3 regions of the Shewanella sp. BJSY2023SW001 genome follow, and region 3 is predicted to be linked to each of the others. Evidence: predicted binding sites of a transcription regulator. Region 3 holds the regulator's gene; each other region holds the start of a gene.
What was found. The regulator MetJ, encoded in region 3, represses methionine synthesis genes. The targets are predictions, from matches to a motif close to TAGACGTCTAGACGTCTA.

Region 1: a site for MetJ is predicted at 3,026-3,043, ahead of msrA (peptide-methionine (S)-S-oxide reductase MsrA). Genes of this name have one in related genera too.
Region 2: a site for MetJ is predicted at 1,502-1,519, ahead of metH (methionine synthase). Genes of this name have one in related genera too.

Annotation. Positions count from the first base shown of each region.
Region 1 is NZ_JBKORF010000011.1:188,436-195,999, reverse strand. It holds gene seqA (replication initiation negative regulator SeqA) at 221-775, shown strand; gene pgm (phosphoglucomutase (alpha-D-glucose-1,6-bisphosphate-dependent)) at 813-2,462, shown strand; gene msrA (peptide-methionine (S)-S-oxide reductase MsrA) at 2,533-3,012, opposite strand; gene astE (succinylglutamate desuccinylase) at 3,343-4,380, shown strand; gene ACMHXH_RS02605 (thiamine pyrophosphate-dependent dehydrogenase E1 component subunit alpha) at 4,544-5,722, shown strand; gene ACMHXH_RS02600 (alpha-ketoacid dehydrogenase subunit beta) at 5,725-6,702, shown strand; gene ACMHXH_RS02595 (dihydrolipoyllysine-residue acetyltransferase) at 6,713-7,564, shown strand, end outside.
Region 2 is NZ_JBKORF010000023.1:9,692-17,255, forward strand. It holds gene ACMHXH_RS05780 (ABC transporter ATP-binding protein) at 1-321, opposite strand, end outside; cobalamin riboswitch at 420-557, opposite strand; gene ACMHXH_RS05785 (histidine phosphatase family protein) at 653-1,426, opposite strand; gene metH (methionine synthase) at 1,668-5,387, shown strand; gene ACMHXH_RS05795 (outer membrane beta-barrel protein) at 6,066-6,605, shown strand; gene ACMHXH_RS05800 (biotin carboxylase N-terminal domain-containing protein) at 7,004-7,564, opposite strand, start outside.
Region 3 is NZ_JBKORF010000065.1:2,920-10,483, reverse strand. It holds gene phsA (thiosulfate reductase PhsA) at 1-1,727, shown strand, start outside; gene ACMHXH_RS14615 (4Fe-4S dicluster domain-containing protein) at 1,740-2,312, shown strand; gene nrfD (NrfD/PsrC family molybdoenzyme membrane anchor subunit) at 2,309-3,253, shown strand; gene traF (conjugal transfer protein TraF) at 3,410-4,603, shown strand; gene ACMHXH_RS14600 (sulfite exporter TauE/SafE family protein) at 4,611-5,354, opposite strand; gene metJ (met regulon transcriptional regulator MetJ) at 5,430-5,744, opposite strand; gene metB (cystathionine gamma-synthase) at 5,960-7,120, shown strand; gene ACMHXH_RS14585 (bifunctional aspartate kinase/homoserine dehydrogenase II) at 7,137-7,564, shown strand, end outside.

The DNA.
Region 1 (7,564 bases), on a different contig from region 3:
ATGGATGCGGATTAAACATCGCTTTGATTGCTTTTTCAACAAATTGCAGTGCAAGTCTTAGGTTTGTAAGCCAATTATCTCATTTTGGCGCGATTCAGCCTTCCCCCGCAGGCGAGTTATGGCATACTTTGAGCCAAATCTCGTAGCCGCGACCACGGGCGCTGTGACGGCAATGTCATGATGGCTACATAGAACAAGTTGAAACTAAAGGAATCGGGCCATGAAATATATTGAGGTGGATGAGGAACTGTATCGCTTTATTGCCGGGAAAACCGAAAGGATAGGTGAAAGTGCATCGGACATTCTTCGTCGACTGCTGGGCTTGGATGCGACGGCTGTTGAACCCAAGGCACCGGCTGACATCAGCCAGCCAAGCATGGAGCAGGGTTATCGTCCCAATACATTACCCGAGGCCGAGTCAACCCTGGACTTTGACAATCTATTCAGCAGTGCGGCTATCGAAGCTCAAAAGGGGGCTGTTGGCCGTTTTTTGTTTGCCCTCGAATGCCTCTATAACCAGGACCCAAAAGGGTTTGAGCAGGTGCTGCAGGTTCAAGGGCGCGACCGTCTTTACTTTGCCACCTCGAAGGAAGCGCTATTGAAGGCCAGTAAATCGGCCAACCCCAAAGAAGTCGGCAGCAGTGGCTTTTGGGTAACCACCAATAACAACACTGCCAAGAAGCACACCATATTGACCGAAGTACTGGAAAAGATGGGCTGCGACGGCGACAAGGCCAAAGTGATAGCCGATCTGGCGCTGCCGATTAAAGCGTAAATCTGTTTATCAACATCTGTCATCAAGGAGTACTATTTTGGCTATTCATGAGCGGGCCGGTAAAAGGGCCATACAGAAGGATCTGGTTAATATTCCGCGGCTGATGAGCCATTATTATCGAATTGTCCCCAACTGTGATGACCCTGCCCAGAAAGTGAGCTTTGGCACCTCTGGGCACAGGGGCTGCTCCTTCAATGGCAGTTTCAATCAAAATCATATCTGGGCCATTACCCAGGCAGTGGTAGATTACCGCCAATCTCAGGGGATTGAAGGTTCGCTTTATTTGGGCATGGACACTCATGCCTTGTCCGAGGCTGCTTATATATCAGCCATTGAAGTCTTGCTGGCCAACAATGTGAAGTTGGTGGTGCAAGAGAGGCAGGGCTTTACGCCAACGCCTGTTATCTCCCATGCCATAGTTAGCGCAAACCGAAATGCCGCCGAGCTCAGTGATGGCATTATTATTACCCCGTCCCACAATCCACCGCAGGATGGTGGAATTAAGTACAATCCGCCCCATGGTGGGCCGGCTGAAGGTGAGATTACCGCCTGGATTGAGCAGCGAGCCAATGATTATCTCAAGGCGCAGCTGGAAGGGGTCAGGAAACTCAACTACGGCGTAGCCGCCAGTATCGGACTCATCAAAGAGACCGATCTTATTGAGCCCTATGTTGCCGATCTCGCCTCTGTAATAAATATGCAAGCCATCAAAGATGCCGGCATTCGCATAGGTGTCGACCCCCTGGGCGGCTCAGGCATCCATTATTGGTCACATATTGCCGACCGTTATGGGCTGAATATCACAGTGGTCAACGATCGGGTCGATCCCAGTTTCGGCTTTATGCCACTGGATAAAGACGGCAAGATCCGTATGGACTGCTCGTCACCTTTTGCCATGGCAGGCTTGCTTAAGCACATGGATGAGTTTGATATCTGTCTTGGCAACGATCCTGACTACGACAGACACGGGATAGTCTGCCCAGAGACAGGGTTGATGGACCCCAACCACTTTTTGGCAGTGGCGATAGATTACCTGCTGGAACACAGACCCGATTGGCCACAGACGCTGCAAATAGGCAAGACCTTGGTTTCCAGTGGCATGATAGACAAGATTGTTGCCTCACACGGGCGCCAGCTTTGTGAAGTGCCGGTTGGTTTCAAGTGGTTTGTCAGTGGCTTGAGTGAAGCCAGCCTGGCCTTTGGCGGTGAAGAAAGCGCCGGCGCCGCCTTCCTTCGACGTAACGGTACAACTTGGTGCACGGACAAAGACGGTTTTATTCTCGGGCTGCTGGCTGCTGAAATCCTCGCCGTGACCGGCAAAAATCCAGCCGAGCGTTATGCAGAACTGGCTGCCATACACGGTGATTGCTTCTACAAACGGATAGACAGCCCAATCAATCCCAAGCAAAAGGCGCGTTTTGCCACCCTCAATGCAGATACCTTGGGGGCAGAGACTTTGGCTGGAGACAAGATTGAGGCGGTACTGACCAAGGCTCCCGGCAATGATGGTGCCATTGGCGGTATTAAGGTGTTAACTGACAACGGCTGGTTTGCCGCCAGACCATCAGGCACTGAGGCACTTTATAAAATTTACGCCGAAAGCTTTGTCAGCGAGCAGCATCTGCAGCAGATATTGGAACAGGCGAGAGCGCTGATAACCAGCGCCCTAAAAGGCAAGCCGAACTGAGCTTAAGAGATTGCCAGTTCAGTAAAAAAGCGCAGCCGTGAACACAGCTGCGCTTTTTTATTCCCGGGGATCAATATTCCAGATGGCAACTGGGCAGGTTATTCTTCTGGATATAATCCTGATGATATTCTTCCGCGCGATGAAACTGTTTCACTGGCACAATTTCCGTCACTATGTGCCGCTGTCCCCACTTTCCACTACGAGCTAATGCCAGTTTTGAGGCCTCGGCCTGCTCCTTTTGCTCTTTGCTGTGAAAAAAAATCACGCTCCGATACTGAGTGCCGATATCGCCTCCTTGGCGATTTAGGCTGGTAGGGTTGTGATTACGCCAGAAAACTTGCAGCAGCTCGGTAAATGAAACCTGGGTGTCATCGAATTCCACCTGAACCACTTCGGCATGGCCGCTGTTGCCCTGTTTTACCTCTTCATAACGGTTGATTCTATCATCCCCCCCCATATAACCACTGCTGGCGTTTAATACGCCGGGTACTTGGCGAAAGAAATACTCTACTCCCCAAAAACAACCGCCACCGAATGTTGCTACCGCCATTTAATTTACCTTCCAGATGTCCAGATGGCTAAAATTATGCGCAATAAGTTTTCCTGTCAAGTGTCGTGTTTGACTGATTTTGACTTGTGCATATAGCTAGCTCTCTTTTGAATAGGCCCTGGCCAGCTCGAGGTGGCTTTTGGCGACAGCCGTTTTGATAAAACTCCTGCGAAGCGAGGTATTTAGTCACATAGCCAACAGGTTAAGCTGTGATACTATGAAACCTTGCTCTCTGGCGCTGGTCTCAACAAGCAAACGCATTTTGACAAGTTCCCAGGAGGCAGCGTTAATGGAAACAACAGCCAAAGCGGCAATAAGAAGGAGTATTTCGTGTTACAAGCCTTGAAGGATAATCCTGACTTCCTGTCATTGACTCTGGATAACCCCAATTCTCTGGAAAGTGTTAGCGGCACGCTTGGCGACCACACCCGGATAGCGATTTGGGACACAGGAGTCTTGCTGTTCGAGCCTCTGGATAACCAAAGTGATAAAGATATTGTGCTGTCATCCGGGGTACACGGCAATGAAACTGCACCTATCGAGCTGTGCAATGGCATTATCAAGTCGCTGTTGAAGCAAGAGCTACGGGTAGGGCAGCGAGTACTTTTCATATTCGGTAACCCGGCGGCAATTAACCGTGGCACCCGTATTGTCGATGAAAACCTCAACCGACTGTTCAGTGGCGAGCATTCCAATCCCCCCGGGCTGGTGAACCCGGAGCGGATCCGCGCCAAGAAGCTGGAAACTTATGTCACACGTTTCTTCGAAGACGCACCACAAGGGGCAAGACAAAGGATCCATTACGATTTGCACACCGCCATTCGCGGCTCCAAACATGAAAAGTTTGCCATCTATCCCTATCGACCGGGTAAGGCTTACAGCCGTGAACAATTGATGTTCCTGGAGGCGGCCGGAGTCGATACCGTGTTGCTGCATCACGAACCCACAACCACTTTCAGCTATTTCTCGTCAAATCAGTTTGGCGCCGACGCCTTTACCATTGAGCTGGGCAAGGTTTACCCCATGGGACAAAACGATATGACACGTTTTATCGCTACCCGGGAGATGCTGAGTCGTTTGATCTGCAAACAATCGCTCGAACTCGAGGAGCAGGCGCTTGAGCGGGTCAATATCTATCAGGTCTGTAGGGTCATCAATAAGCAGGCCGACGACTTTGAATTTACCTTCGCCAGTGATGTGGAAAACTTCAGCGCTTTCCCCAAGGGTTATGTGCTGGCGCGGGAAGCGGGCAGGGATATTCGAGTAGAACAGGACTCGGAAGCCGTGGTGTTTCCCAACGCCAAGGTGCCCATTGGCCAACGTACAGTAATCTGCCTGGTTCAAGCCAAAGAGGTGCCATTGGCCTGAATTGTAAACCAATATATACGCGCCGATCCCATGCTAGTTGGCAAAGCACCCATGGTGGGAGTTGCTTGCTAGTTTACGTTAACGTAATGTTCGGGGCGCGTACTGAAAAAATCGGTAGGGCCGGTTTCGAGCCGGACAAACCCAGAGACAACAAGAGCACACTATGAGCAACGCAACAAATATGAACGAGACGGTGCATCGGGTGAGTTTTTTGAACAAGGACTCGCTGCATATCCCTGTACTCAAAATACTTCAGGCCGACGGCACCACCTATGAAGAGGCGGTATTGCCCGTCATAGATGAAGCCCTGTCACGCAAGATATTCGATACCTGTGTCTTTACGCGTGTCCTGGACGAACGTATGTTGGGCGCCCAGCGTCAGGGAAGGATCAGTTTTTACATGACCTGTATCGGTGAAGAAGCCGCTGTTATCGGCAGTGCCGCCGCGCTGGATGACAAGGATGTGATCCTTGCCCAGTACCGCGAACATGCCGCACTGCGTTATCGCGGCTTTAGCACAGAGCAGTTTATGAACCAGATGTTCAGCAATGAGAAAGATCTGGGCAAAGGCCGGCAGATGCCTATTCACTACGGCAGCCGTGAACTCAACTACCAAACCATCTCTTCACCGCTGGCGACTCAGATCCCGCAGGCATCCGGTGTAGGCTACTCGCTGAAGATGCAAGGCAAGCGTAATGTCGCCATCTGTTACTTCGGTGAAGGTGCTGCCTCTGAAGGCGATTTCCATGCCGGTCTCAATATGGCCGCAGTTCATAAAGCGCCGGTTATCTTCTTTTGCCGTAACAACGGCTACGCCATCTCAACCCCTACGGAAGAGCAGTACGCCGGTAACGGCATAGCCAGCCGCGGCGTTGGTTATGGCATGCACACCATCAGAGTCGACGGTAACGATATGTTGGCGGTTCTGGCCGCAACTCAGCAAGCCAGAGCTTACGCGCTTGAAAACAACGCGCCTGTGCTGATTGAAGCCATGACCTACCGCCTGGGTGCCCACTCATCTTCTGACGATCCATCCGGTTATCGCTCCAAAGAGGAAGAAGCCAAGTGGCAACAGCACGACCCTGTGAAACGCTTCAAGTTGTGGCTGATCAACAAAGGCTGGCTCAAGGAAAGCGACGAGACCGAGCTGTATGAGAAGTATCGTGAGGAAGTGCTGGCCGCGGTAAAAGTGGCCGAAAAGGTTCCGGCACCAGCCATAGAAGCCATCATAGAAGACGTTTTTGATCAGCCGACTGCGGCGCTCAAGCAGCAATTAACCGAGCTTAAGGCCCATGTTGCCAAGTATCCGAAAGCCTATCCTAAAACAGCAGGGAGATCATAAGCGTGGCACAGATGAATATGTTACAGGCCATCAATAATGCCCTGACCATAGCGATGGAAGCCGACGACAAGATGCTGGTTTTCGGTGAAGACGTAGGCCATTTCGGCGGTGTGTTCCGGGCAACTTCCGGTTTGCAGGAAAAGTTTGGCCGTGAGCGCTGCTTCAATACTCCACTTACCGAGCAGGGTATAGCCGGCTTTGCCAACGGCCTGGCTTCCAACGGCATGACGCCGGTAGCGGAAATCCAGTTTGCCGACTACATCTTCCCGGCGTTCGATCAAATCGTCAACGAAGCAGCCAAGTTCAGATACCGAAGCGGCAACGAGTTTGATGTCGGCGGCCTGACCTTCAGAACCCCCTATGGCGGCGGCATTGCCGGCGGTCATTACCACTCCCAGTCACCGGAAGCCTACTTTACCCAAACGCCCGGTCTCAAGGTAGTGGTTCCCCGTAACCCATACCAAGCCAAGGGTTTGTTGCTGGCCGCCATTCGTGATAACAACCCTGTGGTCTTCTTTGAGCCCAAGCGCTTGTACCGCGCCTCTGTCGGCGATGTGCCGGAAGGCGATTATCAACTGGAGCTGGGTAAAGCCGAAGTGGTTCGTGAAGGTAAAGATATCACTCTGCTGGCCTGGGGCGCGCAGATGGAAATCATAGAGAAAGCAGCCGATATGGCCAAAGAGGAAGGTATTGACTGCGAAGTCATCGACCTTCGTACTCTGGCCCCTTGGGATGTGGAAACCGTGGCCGAGTCGGTGAAAAAGACCGGCAGATTGCTTATCAACCACGAAGCGCCACTGACCGGTGGTTTTGCCGGTGAAATTGCCGCTACCATCCAACAGGAATGTTTCCTGTACCTGGAGTCGCCCATCAGCCGGGTTTGTGGTCTGGATACGCCATATCCCTTAATCCACGAAAAAGAATATATGCCGGATGCGCTTAAAACCTTTGAAGCCATCAAGGCCTCGGTGAATTTTTAGGAGAGCCAGGATGATTAAAGATTTTATTTTGCCCGACATAGGCGAAGGTGTTGTCGAGTGTGAACTGGTGGAATGGTTGGTGGCAGAGGGGGATACAGTCGCCGAAGATCAACCTGTTTGTGATGTGATGACAGACAAGGCACTGGTGCAAATTCCTGCGCCTTTCCCCGGTGTTATCAGTAAGCTTTATTACGCCAAGGGTGAAATTGCCAAGGTGCATGAGCCTTTGTATGCCGTGGAAGTGGATGCTGCAGACAGCGAAGCGCCTGTACCTGCAGCCAGCGCCGATACTGCTGCATCGTCTAGCACTAACACTACGGCTAGCGCCGGCAGCCAGGTGGAAGACTTTATGCTGCCGGATATCGGCGAGGGCATAGTCGAGTGCGAACTGGTGGAGTGGCTGGTCGCAGAAGGCGACACTGTGGTTGAAGATCAACCTATCTGTGATGTAATGACTGATAAGGCGTTGGTGCAAATCCCGGCGATGAAGGCCGGTAAAATTGTCAAGCTGCACTACCGTAAGGGCCAGTTGGCCCAGGTGCATCAGCCACTGTTTGCCATTGAAGTTGCCGCTGAATCCGGTAGTGCAGCCGTGGCTCAAACCGCTGAAACAAGTGCTCCATCAGGCTCAGCATCTGCCGTCTCTCAAGCACAGGCTCAAGCCCAGAGCAGCTCGCAAACTGCCGCCTGCAGTATGGTGCCCCAGGGCAAGGCGCTGGCGAGCCCAGCGGTAAGACGTATGGCTCGCAGTCTGGATGTCGATATCGCCAAAGTGCCTGGCAGCGGTAAAAACGGCCGGGTCTATAAAGAGGATATTGAGCGTTTCCTCAAGGGGGCGACTCCTCAGGCACAAGCCCAAACC
Region 2 (7,564 bases), on a different contig from region 3:
CTTGTGGGGAGTCAGTCCCATGGCCACTAATTGAGTCAGATCCAGTGCCAGTTGGGCCGGGGTATCCTGCAGCACCACGGCCACCTCTTTGGCGAAAGCTTTGGCTGACAAGCTATTGATATCCTGCCCAAACAGCTGGATCTGGCCGCTGTCCGGGCGGATATAACGATAGAGGCAGCGCAGCAGGCTCGACTTACCGGCACCATTGGGGCCTATGAGCCCGAGCATCTTGCCACTTGGCAGCTCAAAACCCACATCGGCCAATACGCTGTGACCACCGGGAAGCCAGCTAAGCTGTTGTACCTTGAGTGCCAGGCTCATAACCGCCCCCCGACATTGAGCCTGTGACCGGCAGAAGGCTCAGGCTGCAGTGGAAGAATCATCTATTCGCTCCCCCGGTTTACCCGCCCGGGTTTCTGGTTTGGTTTATCAGCCTGGGCAGGTCTCCTGACTCGTCGCCAACGGCGACTCACAGTTGCGGGCACAGTCCGGGCTTTCCCGGTTCCCTGGGTTGGTTCACCTGCAAAGGTGCCAACACCCTGGCTGCTGCCGCACTTGGCGGCCATTTGGGGTTATTATCCCGGTTTTATCGCTCGGCACAATTGCCTGGCGCAATAGCGCAGCACAATCACCACCGGACGCTTGCTCCGCACTATTGCGGCCAGTGGAGCTTGCTGAAACACTGCCATTCTTGGTCACTTTCACCGCTGGCATCACGGCTGGCATAGAGGGTTATTCTGACCCAGGCCGCATAAGGTAGCTCCAAGGCGTTGAACACTGCCGCAGGCGGCATTTGCCCCGGCAGCAAAATCTCGGCCAACAGCAGCCGGATAACCCCGCTGTGAGTCAGGATCAGCGCTGCATCGGCGCTTGTTGAAGAAGCAGAGCCTTTTGAACCAGAGCCTTTTGAACCAGAGTCTCTTGAATCAGAGCTTTCGGAACAACTAACCTCTCTCGCAAGCCAGCGCTGCACCATAGTCTGCCAGCCATCCAACACCCGGCTACGAAAGGCTGGCAGCGATTCCCCGCCCGGCGGAGTATTGGCCACAGGGTCACGCCAGAAGGCTTCGGCCGCCTCGCTATGCTGCTGATAGACACTCGCCACCTTCATGCCGTCCCAGTCACCGAAGTCCAGCTCCCAGAGCCAGTCATGCTGCTGCAGCGGCGCCGGGAAATAGTCGGGCATATCGGCCTTGAGCTCGGCGGCAAAGGCCTGGCAACGCTGGGCCGGAGAGCTCAGCAGCGTCAGGCGGTCGGGAGCACTCGGCAACTGTTCCAGCGCACTACTGATAGCCCGCCAGCTACGCCACATCTGCGCTTTGCCCTCATCGCTCAGGGCCACATCACTGCGGCCGCGGATAATCTCGCCGCCTTCACATTCACCGTGCCGCAGCAGATAGATATTCAGTTGCCTATGTTCAGCCACACACTTCTCCCGTCAGAGTCCGGTGGTTACCGGGCCAATTTAACCTTGCCGCAGGCCGCCGGAATCCGTATATTATGGACGTCTATACGTATAAATGTCCAAAATAACTTTCCGCGCCCACACACGCCTTTGGCTATCATGCCAGATAGTGTCCCGGGCGTCAGGTCGGCAGAGATGATGTCGCGGATGCCAAGCACCGCGAATGTAAAACAGCAATAAGACAGGTATGAAAGGTAACCCTATGGCGACTTCCCAGCACTCCCCAAGCCAGACAGAGTTCAAGCTCAAACAGACCCTCAAAGAGCGGATCCTGATTTTAGATGGCGCCATGGGCACCATGATCCAGGACTACAAGCTGGAAGAAGCCGATTACCGCGGCGAGCGCTTCAAAGATTGGCATTGCGATGTCAAAGGCAACAATGATCTGCTGGTACTGACCCAGAGCGAGATCATCAAGACCATTCACAGGGAATACCTGCTGGCCGGTGCCGACATCATAGAAACCAACACCTTCAACGCCACCACCATTGCCATGGCCGACTACGAGATGCAGAGCCTGGCGGCGGAGATCAATTACCAAGGCGCCAGAATCGCCCGCGAAGTGGCCGATGAAGTGGCCGCCGCCAGCGGTATTCCCCGCTATGTGGCCGGGGTGCTCGGCCCCACCAACCGCACCTGCTCCATCAGCCCGGATGTGAATGACCCCGGCTTTCGCAACATACATTTCGACGATCTTGTGTTGGCCTACAGCGAATCCACCGAGGCGCTGATCGCCGGTGGCGCCGACATCATCCTGGTGGAAACCATCTTCGATACTCTCAATGCCAAGGCGGCGTTGTTTGCCATCGAAAATGTGTTCGAGAAACTGGACCAAAAGTTGCCGGTGATGATTTCCGGCACCATTACCGATGCCTCGGGCCGCACCCTGACAGGGCAAACCACAGAGGCCTTTTACCATTCTCTCAGACATATCAAGCCGCTGAGTATAGGCCTCAACTGCGCCCTGGGCCCGAAAGAACTGCGGCCCTATGTCGAGGAGCTTTCCCGTATCAGCGAGTGCTTTGTCTCGGCGCACCCCAATGCCGGCCTGCCCAATGAATTCGGCGGCTATGACGAGACTCCGGCAGAGATGGCAAGCGTGATAGGCCCCTGGGCCGAAGAGGGGCTGCTCAATATTGTCGGCGGCTGCTGCGGCACCACGCCTGCGCATATCAAGGCGATTTCTGAAGCTGTTAGCCTTCATGCACCAAGGCCGCTGCCTGAGCTGCCGGTAGCATGTCGCCTCTCCGGACTGGAACCCCTGACCATAGATGCAAACAGCCTGTTTGTGAATGTGGGCGAGCGCACCAATGTCACCGGCTCGGCCCGGTTTCTCAAGTTAATCAAAGAAGGCCAGTACGAAACCGCGCTGGAGGTGGCCCGTGACCAGGTAGAAAACGGCGCCCAGATCATAGATATCAACATGGATGAGGGTATGCTCGACGGGGTCGAGATGATGCAGAAATTCCTCAACCTTATCGCCTCAGAGCCGGATATCAGCAAGGTGCCAGTGATGATCGACTCCTCCAAGTGGGAGGTGATTGAGGCCGGGCTCAAGTGCATTCAGGGCAAGGGAATAGTCAACTCCATCTCCCTCAAAGAGGGCGAGGCCAAGTTTATTGAACAGGCCAAACTGGTGAAGCGCTACGGCGCCGCCGCCATCATCATGGCCTTCGACGAACAGGGCCAGGCCGACACTCGGGAGCGCAAAACCGAGATCTGTACCCGCGCCTACCGGGTGCTGGTGGATAAGGTGGGCTTCCCGCCGGAAGATATTATCTTCGACCCCAATATCTTCGCCATCGCCACCGGCATAGAGGAGCACGATAACTATGCGGTGGACTTTATCGGCGCCATTGCAGATATCAAGGCCAACCTACCCCATGCGATGATTTCCGGCGGGGTGTCCAACGTTTCTTTCTCCTTCCGCGGCAACAACCCGGTGCGGGAAGCCATTCATGCCGTGTTCCTCTATCACGCCATCAAGGCGGGGATGGATATGGGCATAGTCAACGCCGGTCAGTTGGCCATCTATGATGATATCGACCCTGAGCTGAAGCAGAAGGTAGAGGCCGTGGTGCTCAACCTGCCCTGCCCGGTTGCCGACTCCAGTAACACAGAGCAGCTGCTCGAAGTCGCCGAGAAGTATCGAGGTGGCCCGGGCGGCGCAGGCAAGAAAGAAGATCTCGAATGGCGCAAGTTGCCGGTCAACAAACGCCTGGAACACGCGTTGGTGAAAGGGATCACCGAGTACATAGACGCCGACACCGAAGAAGCGCGCCTGCAGGCCAAGCGGCCGCTGGATGTGATTGAAGGCCCGCTGATGGACGGCATGAACGTGGTGGGCGATCTCTTTGGCGCCGGTAAGATGTTTTTGCCGCAAGTGGTCAAGTCCGCCCGGGTGATGAAAAAGGCGGTCGCCTATCTCAATCCCTATATCGAAGCCGAAAAAGTCGAAGGCCAGAGCAACGGCAAGGTGCTGATGGTCACGGTCAAGGGCGATGTTCACGACATAGGCAAGAACATAGTCGGGGTGGTGCTGGCCTGTAATGGCTATGAAGTGATAGATCTGGGTGTCATGGTTCCGGTGGAGAAAATCATCGAAGTTGCCAAGGCCGAGAAGGTCGACATCATAGGCATGTCCGGGCTCATTACCCCGAGCCTGGATGAGATGGTGCACAACGTTAAAACCTTCGAGCGCGAAGGTCTGACCCTGCCGGCGATTATCGGTGGTGCCACCTGCTCCAAGATCCATACCGCAGTAAAGATAGCGCCCCATTACCCCCACGGCGCCATCTATATCGCCGATGCCTCGCGCGCCGTGCCTATGGTCAGCAAGCTCATCAACAATGAAACCCGCCAGGCCACCATAGACGAATCCTACCGCGAATATGAAATGATGCGCCAAAAGCGCCTGTCGCAGACCAAGCGCAAACAGATAGTGCCCTTGCAAATCGCACGGGATAACCGCTGCAGCCACGACTGGGCCAACTATCAAGCAGTGAAACCCAACACCCCGGGGATCCAGGTGTTTGACGACTATCCGCTGGAGGACTTACTCGAGCGCATCGACTGGACGCCGTTTTTCCGCGCCTGGGAGTTGCACGGTCATTTCCCGCAGATCCTGGATGATGAAGTCGTTGGTACTGAGGCCCGTAAAGTCTATGCCGACGGCAAGGCGATGCTGGAGCAAATCATCCAAGAGAAGTGGCTCACCGCCAAGGGGGTTATCGGCCTCTTTCCCGCCAACAGCGTCAACTTCGATGATATCGAGATCTACACAGATGACTCTCGCAGCCAAGTGTTGCTGACCACCCATCATCTACGGATGCAGCTGGAGCGGGTGGGCAACCACAACTTCTGTCTCTCTGACTTTGTTGCTCCCAAAGAGAGCGGCGTGGCCGACTATATGGGTGGATTTGCGGTCACCGCCGGCCATGGCATCGACGCCCATATTGCCCGTTTTGAGGCGGCCCACGATGACTACAGCGCCATCATGCTCAAGTGCCTGGCCGACCGCCTGGCCGAAGCCTTCGCCGAGCGGATGCACGAGCGGGTGCGTAAGGAGTTCTGGGGGTATGCCAGCGAAGAAAACCTGGATAACGAGGCGCTTATTCGTGAAAAGTACAAGGGCATACGCCCGGCTCCCGGCTACCCTGCCTGCCCGGACCACACGGAAAAAGGCCTGCTTTGGCAGCTTCTTAAGCCAAACGAGTGTATCGACCTCAAGATCACCGAAAGCTTTGCCATGTACCCCACGGCGGCGGTCAGCGGCTGGTACTTTGCGCACCCGCAATCACGCTATTTTGGGGTAAGCAACATAGGCCGAGATCAGGTGGAAGACTACGCCCGCCGCAAAGGGATGACAGTGGCCGAAGCCGAAAAATGGCTGGCCCCGGTGTTGGATTATGATCCTGAGTAAAAGAGGCTCTTAAGCGAACAACTGAGCTGTTCAGGGGCTTTCGCCTTTTCTCATCAGAGCCCCTGATTGCTGACCATTGTTCCTCTTTAAAACAAGCGCTTCCCAAAATCCGTTATTGTCTCCAATCACAGCCCTCTGGGCTTTCGCCCCGAGGGCTGGTGTAAAGGCCGCGAAAACATCAGCATCTATATCAGCGGTGTTGGATATCCCGAAGGATTATTGGCAATGAGTCAGCTCAGGTTCAGGAAGGGTAAAAACATGCACTCACCAAATCGCCAATAAAAACCTAACCAACTGTTAAATAATAAAATTATATGAATGAGCTTGGAGCTTCGACGGCTTAAAACACCTTACATCCAAGCCGGTAAACCGACGCTACGCACGCATGGGACTTGTGCACAACCTGCCTAACAACTCCAACTTGGACAACCCAAAATACACAATACAATCAAGTAGATAGAGACTTTATCGGCGGCAATCCCAGCATCATCCCCTCCCCTCATAGTTATCACACAAGATCTGAAGCTATCTCTGTGACAAGGCTCTTATTGTTCTATTTTTTGAGACAAAGAGACACATAGTTGCGGGCTTCTGTAAGCGCTTAACTTACCTTAAAGTATGACTCATCAACCCGATAAACATTTTAATAAAACGACTTAGCAGTCTTAGGAGTCTATGATGAAACTGAACAAAATAATGATGATGGCTGCAGGAGCAGCATTGGTATGTAGCAGTGCACAAGCAGTCGAGATAGAGTACTTCGCCGGGGCAGGTCTGGGCTACCAGGCTGATGAAATTGAGGGTGTAGTCAATAAAGACACCGAAGATATGAGCTATCAGGCACGTATAGGTATGCTGATTGAACAGCAACACCGTATTACCGGTACTTTTGGTTACATGGAAGATAAGTTCAGCGTTGCCGCCAACAACTACAAACAGGAACAATACAGCTGGCTGGTATCCTATGATTACCTATTGCCGGTGCATAAAGATGTCAATCTGTTCGCCGGTGTCAGTATGGGCGCCAATGACAACAAGATTGCCGGCAAATCTTCAACAGATTTCGTCTGGGGTGGTCAAGTCGGTGTCCAGTACAAATGGAGTGAACATTTCTCCTCAGACCTTGGCTATCGTTACCTGGCCCAGGACTATGAAAAGAACGGCATCGAAATTAATGACAGCCAGCAAGTATATTTGACCTTGGATTACAAGTTCTAAACTGTATTGACATAGTTTTCAAAGGGTACTGATAGTTTAAGTACCCGGGAATTTTAAACTCATTCTTCTTCATTCATCAACTATTGACCATTTGGCAAGTGCCAGTCAGCTTTAGGGCGGCTGGCATTTTTTTATCATATTGATTTTTATCATATTGGTTGTCATTTAATGTCTATGTCCCGCAAATAGGAACTTAAACCAGCAGCAAATAGATTGATGGGAAACAAGCCAATGGCAGACAAGCTTTCAGCAAGACCTTAGGCAATTGTGTAAGGTATGCTGAGAGTTAAATAAAAAATCCGATGACTGTTAGCCACCGGATTTTTAACTTTATAAATGAAACTGCAAACACTCAGGCTTAACAGTTCACGATTTACCTGAGCTGACTATCTGTAACCTCAGTCTTCCACTGGGGAAACCACAAACAGCAAATCGCCTTGGGACACCTGTTGACCATTACTGTTGAGGATCCGCTCGATGCGGTATTTCTTGTCCTCTGGATACAGCTCGGCGCCTTTGCGGTTAAAGCCTGCCAGTGTCACCTGAGAGAACATCTTCATCGCTTCGGTCAGTGCCAGCGTCTGATCGACAGTCACTATATCGCCTTCCTTAACGAAGTCGGCTTCGCCCGGTGCCGGAGAGGTATAGAAGATACCCGCGCCCTGAGCCAACACCTTGAGCTCGTTGGACTCACCCACACGCAGCGATTCGGTATCCACACCTTGAGTTTCGGCAGCGGCTTCCATTTCGGCGATCAGGGCTGGGATATCCAGCTCGGCCATCAGGCGCGGCAGATAGTTGGTGTCATACACGCCTTCACGGAAGGTCTCGTCGGCCAGGATCCGCTTCAGCAGCGGGATGTTGGTGGCGATACCCTTGATGACCACCTGATCCAGATAGTCATACATCTTGGCAATCACATCGTCCCGGCTTTCACCACGGATGATGATCTGGGCAAT
Region 3 (7,564 bases):
CGATGTTCGGTACCAAGGTGAAGCGGGATCTCTCCAACTCCAAGTACATCATCAACTTCGGTCATAACCTCTATGAGGGGATCAATATGTCCGAAACCCGGGGAATGATGAAGGCCCAGGCTGACAAAGGCGCCAAGTTGGTGGTGTTTGAACCCAGGTTCTCTGTGGTGGCCGACAAGGCCGATGAGTGGTATGCCATTCGTCCCGGTTCGGATGTGGCCGTAGCCCTGGCGCTGTGCCATGTGTTGATTGCCGACAACCTCTATGACAAGGCCTTTATTGAGCGCTATGTTGTGGGTTTTGAAGAGTTTGCGGCCGAGGTCAAGGCTTATACCCCTGAGTGGGCCGAGACAATTTCCGACGTGCCTGCCGCCGACATCCGCCGTATTGCTCACGAGTACGCCGCTGCAGCGCCTCACGCCGTGGTCGACTTTGGCCACAGATCTACTTTCACTCCGGAAGAGTTCGATATGCGCCGGGCGCTGTATGCCGCCAACGTGCTGATCGGCAACCTGGAGCGTAAGGGTGGCCTCTACATGGGCAAGAAGGCCGGTGGCTACAACAAGTTTGCCGGTGAGCTTGTGGCTCCTGAGCTGGGTAAGCCAGGCGTTAAACTGCCCAAGCCGCAAGCCAAACGCATCGACCAGATGGATGAGCAGTTTGCTATGGCCTGGTCCGGTGGTGGTATCTATCAGTCAATCATAGATGCAACTCTGGAAGCCAAGCCTTACCAACTGCGGGCCTGGGTTATGAGCCGTACCAACCCTATGCAGACCATGACCGACCGTGCCAAGGTGGTTGAAAGTCTGAAGAAGTTGGAGTTTGTGGTTTCCTGTGATGTTTACATCAGTGAAACCGCCGCCTGGGCCGACATCATACTGCCCGAGTGTACTTACCTGGAGCGGGATGAAGAGGTCGCCGACAAATCCGGCAAGAACCCGGCCTACTACCTGCGTCAGCAAGTGGTAGATGTGATTGGCGATGCCAAGCCTTCCTGGCAAATCTTCCGTGAACTGGGCATAGAGATGGGCCTGGAGCAGTACTATCCCTGGGAAAACATGGAAACCCTGCAATTCCTGCAGGTGAATAAAGACGCCCAGCTGTTACAGCACATCAAGGACAAGGGCTTTGTCAGCTACGGCAAGCCGCTGATGCTGCGTGAACCCAAGATGGTGGCCGACTTTGTCGCCGCCTACCCCAACGCCAGGGGCATGGATGAAGATGGTACTTATGGTAGCGCGCTCAAGTTCAAGACCCCCAGCGGCAAGATTGAACTGACCTCCGCCAAGGTAGAAGACATGGCGCCTGGCCGTGGCACTATCGCCTATCGCGAAGTGACCCTGAAGCAACCGGACGAGCTCTACTTTATCCAGGGTAAGGTGGCAGTGCATACCAATGGTGCGACCCACAATGTGCCTATGCTGGCTAACCTGATGTCCGATAACGCCGTCTGGATCCACCCTGACACTGCCGCCAAGCATGGCATTGAGAATGGGGACGCCATTCGTCTCACTTCCAGTGTCGGCAGTGAAGAGGGTCATGCGCTGGTGACCAAGGGCATACGTCCCGACACTGTGTTTGCCTATATGGGCTTTGGTTCCAAGAACAAGGAGCTGGCACGGGCGACCGGTAAGGGCGTGCACTGCGGCAACCTGCTGCCCAACGTGACTGCACCTGTGTGCGGTATGAACGTACACACCACAGGTGTGAAGCTGGAAAAGGCATAAGGGGAGGCGAAGATGACTAAAAGATATGTGATGGTGCACGACGAGAATAAGTGCATCGGCTGTCAGGCCTGTAACGTCGCCTGCCGCAGCGAAAACGGTGTACCTGAGAGCGTAACCCGCCTGCAGGTACGGGTAGAAGGCCCATTCGGTGATGCGCCGCATCTGCACTTCAAGTATCACAGGGTGTCCTGTCAGCAGTGTGAAGATGCCCCTTGCGTCAAGGTCTGTCCTACCGGGGCGGCTTATGTGGGCGAGGACGGCATTATTTCCATCAAGGCAGAGAAATGTGTCGGCTGTATGTACTGTGTGGCAGCTTGCCCCTACAAAGTACGCTTTATGAACCCGGAGACCAAGGTGGCCGACAAGTGCAACTTCTGTAAGGACACCCGACTGGCTCGCGGCGAACAACCCGCCTGTGTGACCGTATGTCCTACCGATGCCCTGGTGTTTGGTGATGCCAACGAGGCCGGCAGCGAGGTGGCGACTCTGCTCAACACCCGCGTGACTTATCAGGACAAGACCCATCTGGGTACTAAACCCAGAATCTACCGTATTCCTGTCAAGAGAGGGGGGATCCAATCATGAACAATACTTGGGGCGATATGACACAATACGACCCTGTAACCTGGAACTGGGTCATAGCGGTTTACCTCTTCTTGGCTGGGTTGTCGGCGGGTAGTCTGCTGATTGGGATCGGGCTGCGTTGGGTGCAAAACAAGACAGAGGGTGACAGCGGTATTCTCAAGGCGGCAGCCTTGATAGCGCCAGTGGCTATCTGTTTGGGGATGCTGTGTCTGGTGTTTGACCTGACCAAGCCGTTCCACTTCTGGCTGATCCTGATCAACTACAACCTGACATCTGTGATGTCCATCGGGGTGTTGGCGCTGCTGGCCTATATTCCGCTGACCTTTGCCTATGCGCTGGTCGTGCTGAAAGATGATCTCGGTAGCTGGGGTCTGGGCTTTCTTAAAGGGATTGCAGAATCACTGACTGGCCTTCGCAAGACTATGGAAGTACTGCTGTTTGTGCTGGCGATTGTCGTGGGTGCTTACACAGGCTTCCTGATCTCCGCCATGAACGCCTACCCCATGCTGAACACTGCCGTATTACCGGCGCTGTTCCTGGTGTCCGGTCTGTCGGCCGGTGCGGCCGCCAACGCGGTAGTGGCGCTGCTGCTGTTCAAGACAGACAAGCACTGCCCACAGCTGGGACGGATGCACGGTTTGGAACTGCCGGTAATGGCGGCAGAAATCCTGTTCCTGTTCATGCTGTTCTGCGCGCTCTATTTCAAGGGCGGTGCAGCGGCGGCAGCGCTGGCATCACTGACAAGCGGCGTTTGGGCCAGCGTGTTCTGGATTGGGGTTGTGGGTATAGGCTTTGGTATCCCACTGCTTTCCATGTTGTTGCTGCCGGCGAGTACCCGTCACACCAAGGGCGCTATGTTGGCGGTAGCCTGCTGCAGCCTGACCGGGGTGCTGGCACTTAGGCACTTTATTCTCTATGCAGGTCAGAGCTATCTTGGTTAACAAGCACTTCTGAACCTGTTTTGCCTCAGCCCGTATTATTTGATACGGGCTTTTTTTGTATCTTGATACCATTGTGCCACTGAGATCTGGACTATCTTTAACCCATGTAACTAACGTCTTGCGTCTGGTTACAGATAAAAGCAAGAGGGGGATGAGATGAAACTGAGTCTGTTGACACTGCTTACCACGGGGCTTGCCAGCACGCTGGCGCTGGCTGGGCAGGATGTTTATGAGGCCCGCGCCGATGCCATGGGCGGCGTTGCCGTGGCGGCCGGTAATCGTGAGGCGGCGGCCTTTTCCAATCCGGCGCTGCTGGCTTTGCCCTCGCACCGCAGCAGTGACTTCAGTTTACTTATTCCCACCATAGGCGCAGATGGCGCAGATAAAGATCAGATGATCGATAAGTTTGATGCCTTGCAGGATAACTATGACGCTCTGGTCAATGCCATAGATGCTGCCGACACAGCGGCTATCGATGACTACCGCAAGCGCCTCAGTGGTGACTTGCAATCGCTGCAGGGCAACAACGCCTATGTCAGTGCCGGTATCAATATGGCGTTGGTCATGCCTTCGGATGGTTTTAGCTATGCCTTTGTATTCAAGAGTTATCTCGATGCCTTGGGGATTGCCGAAATCGCCGCTGCGGATATTGATGCCCTGGATAATCTGGACCCCAATAACCCGCCGGAAATCCAAGATTTGACCTCCCAGGGGCGAGTGGTAGCCGGGGCGGTTTCCGAGCTCGGAGTGGCCGTGAGCTATCCGCTATCTATCGTCAATATGCCGGTGACAGTGGGAGTCACCCCCAAGCTGCAACGGTTGGATAGTTTTAACTATGCTGTCAGCGCCAACAACTTCGATGCCGATGATTTCAATGATGATGATTATCGCAGTGATGACACAGGCTTTAATCTGGATATCGGCCTGGCATTTCAGCCATTGGATGGTTTGGTTATCGGTGTCAGCGGACGTAATCTTATCGAGCGGGACTTAAGCAGCATAGAGGCTGGCGGCGTGCAGCTTACCTATCAGGTGAAACCTATGGTTACCGCCGGGGTGGCCTATGACTGGGCGGCTTTTTCGCTCAGCAGCGACTTGGATCTTACCGACAACGATAAGTTTGCCGAGCTTGAGGGCAGCCGCTATTGGCGTTTAGGTGGCGAATACCGGCCTGCTGACTGGGTTGCTTTACGGCTCGGTTATCGCCAGGATCTCAATGATCACAGCGCCGATCTCTACTCCCTGGGGACAGGTTTTGCCATAGGCAACAGCTTCCGGCTGGATCTCACCGGCATGTTTGGCAGTGACGATGCCATAGGTGGCGTGCTGCAAACCAGCTATCACTTCTAACAGCGATTTAACCGTTGATGAGCGCCAGAGTTGATTTGATTGTCAGCAGCAGGGCGCTCAGGGCGCACAGCGCCAGCGTCAGGACTCGGGTCTTCTCTTTATCTACCCTGCCCACCAAACGGCCAGCCACCAGAAAACCGAGAAAAACCGAAGGCAGCAGCAACAGCGACAGCCATAGGTGTCTCAGGGTCAGGAGGCCAAAACAGCCGAGAATGATCAAGGCTATCAATGAGCTGAAGATAAAGAAGGCCGACAGCGCTGCGCGGAACTGACTGGCGTCTTTTCCCGCCAGCAGCAGGGCCATAGGTGGCCCACCTATGGCGGCCACGGTGCCGAAGATCCCGGAAAAGATCCCGGCGATAAACAAGCTGAGGCGGTTGATTTTGATACTGTACTTTCTGAAGCTGAGAAATACGGCCACGGCCACAATCAGGGCTATGGTCAAGCCCATAATCGGCTGCGGCGCCAGTAACAGCAGGGTGGCACCAATCAGGCCGCCGGGGAGCCGTCCCAGCAAGGCATATTGCAAGCCGTTGAATTCCAGGTGACCGCGCTCGCGTACCAGTGTCAGCAGGGCGATGGAAAACCCCATGGCGATAACAGGAGCGGGAACCAGTTCCGGATCGACGATATACAGCAAAGGTGTGGCTACCACGGCCAGGCCAAAGCCTATCAGCGACTGGGTCAGGGCGCCGGTAAATATGATCAGGGATGCCAGTAACAGGGTGACGGGATCTATCAGTGACAGCATTCGCAAGCCCCCAAAAGAAAAGGATCGCGCAGCGATCCTTGTTCAACAATAAGATAATTCAGAGGAATAAGACACTTATTCCATGTCTTCCCATTCAATGCCCATGGCATCCATCATGCGTTTGGCTTCTTCCGGGATGCTGTCGGGTTTGTCTTTGGACAAATCCTCATCATTGGGCAGTGGCTGGCCGGTATAGGCATGCAGGAAGGCTTCGCACAACAGTTCGCTGTTTGTGGCGTGCCGCAGGTTGTTTACCTGGCGCCGGGTGCGCTCATCGGTCAATACTTTCAGTACCTTCAACGGAATAGAGACAGTGATTTTTTTCACTTGCTCATTCTTCTTGCCGTGTTCGGCATAAGGGCTGATGTATTCGCCATTCCATTCAGTCATTGATTCACCTGTGATCTCACTAATTCGCAGCAGATTTTAAACCCTTACAGGATACAGTCAAATGATTGCCTGCAAAATCTGTGCAATATGAACAGAAACCCATACATTTGGACGTCCAAACGTCTTGATGCCTATTGACGGCCGGATGGTCATTGGTTAGATTTAGACGTCCAGACATCTTTATGGTGTCGAACTTCAGCATTCAGGAGTCGATTATGACAGAGCGGCGATTAGCAACCACAGCGGTCCGGCAGGGCATCGAATCAGACAGCCAGCACGGGGCCGTGGTGCCTCCCATCTATCTGTCGACCAACTATGCCTTTGAGGGGCACACTCAGCCAAGAGCCTTTGATTATAGCCGCTCGGGTAATCCTACCCGCTCCATTCTGGGGGATGCCTTGGGGGAGCTGGAACAGGGCTGCAGTGCGGCAATTACAGCGACCGGCATGGCGGCCATTACTCTGGTGGTCAACCTGCTGGGGCCGGATGACCTCTTGTTGGTGCCCCATGACTGTTATGGCGGTAGCTATAGGCTGTTCACCCATCTGGCGGCCAAGGGCCAGTTTCGCTTGCAGGTGCTGGATCAAACCGACCCGCAAGCTCTTGCCGCTGCCCTGGCACAAAAGCCGCGCATGGTGTGGCTCGAGACGCCATCCAATCCACTGCTGCGGGTAGTGGATATTGCCGCCATTGCCGAGGCAGCCCACCAGCAGGATGCATTGGTGGTGGCTGACAACACCTTTTTATCGCCGGCGCTGCAACAGCCTTTGCTGTTGGGGGCCGACATAGTGGTGCACTCGACCACTAAATATATCAATGGCCACAGCGATGTGGTGGGCGGTGCCGTAGTAGCCAAAGATCCCGAATTGGCAGAGCAGCTGCACTGGTGGTCCAACACGCTTGGACTGAGCGGAGGCGCCTTCGACAGCTACCTGACCCTGCGTGGCCTGCGTACTCTGGCGCTTAGGATCCGCGAGCATCAGGCCAATGCCGAGCGCATAGTGGCGCTGCTGAGTCAGAGCCCGGTGGTCGACAAAGTTTATTATCCGGGGCTTAAGAGCCACCCAGGCCATGAGATTGCCGCCAGGCAGCAGAGTGGCTTTGGCGCTATGCTGAGTTTTGAACTCAAGGGTGATGAAGCGCAGGTGGTTGCCTTCCTCGGCGCGCTCAAGCTGTTTTCCGTGGCCGAGAGCCTGGGAGGAGTTGAGAGCCTGGTGGCGGTGCCCGCCACCATGACCCACAGAGCCATGGCGAGTGAGGCTCGCGCCGAAGCCGGTATTAAAGACACGCTTATTCGCTTGTCTGTGGGCATAGAAGATGGCCGGGATCTGCTGGACGATATCGCCGCCGGATTGGCGGCAGCCGCAAACTGTTGAATTGAAGGAGCTTGAGATGGCACGTTGTCACCTACATAAGTTTGGCGGTTCCAGTCTCGCCGATGCCGATTGCTACCGACGGGTCGCCCATATTTTGCTGACCCATGGTCATGCCGATGATCTTGTAGTGGTTTCCGCCGCCGGCAAGAGTACTAATTTTCTCTATAAACTGTTGACCCTGAAGGAGTCGGGCGCTCTGTGGCAGGAGGAGCTACAGGAGCTTGTCGGTTATCAGCAAAATCTGATTGAACAGCTGCTGGGTAATGAACAGGCACGTCAACTGCGGGAGCGTCTGTCTACAGATAAGGCGCAACTGGCCAGTTTATTGTCCTTGCCTGAACTCAGCGAATACCAATGCAATCAGGTGGTGGGTTTCGGTGAACGCTGGTCGGCCAGACTGATGGCGGCGCTGCTGCGGGAGTCCGGTGTTGCCGCTTCCCATGT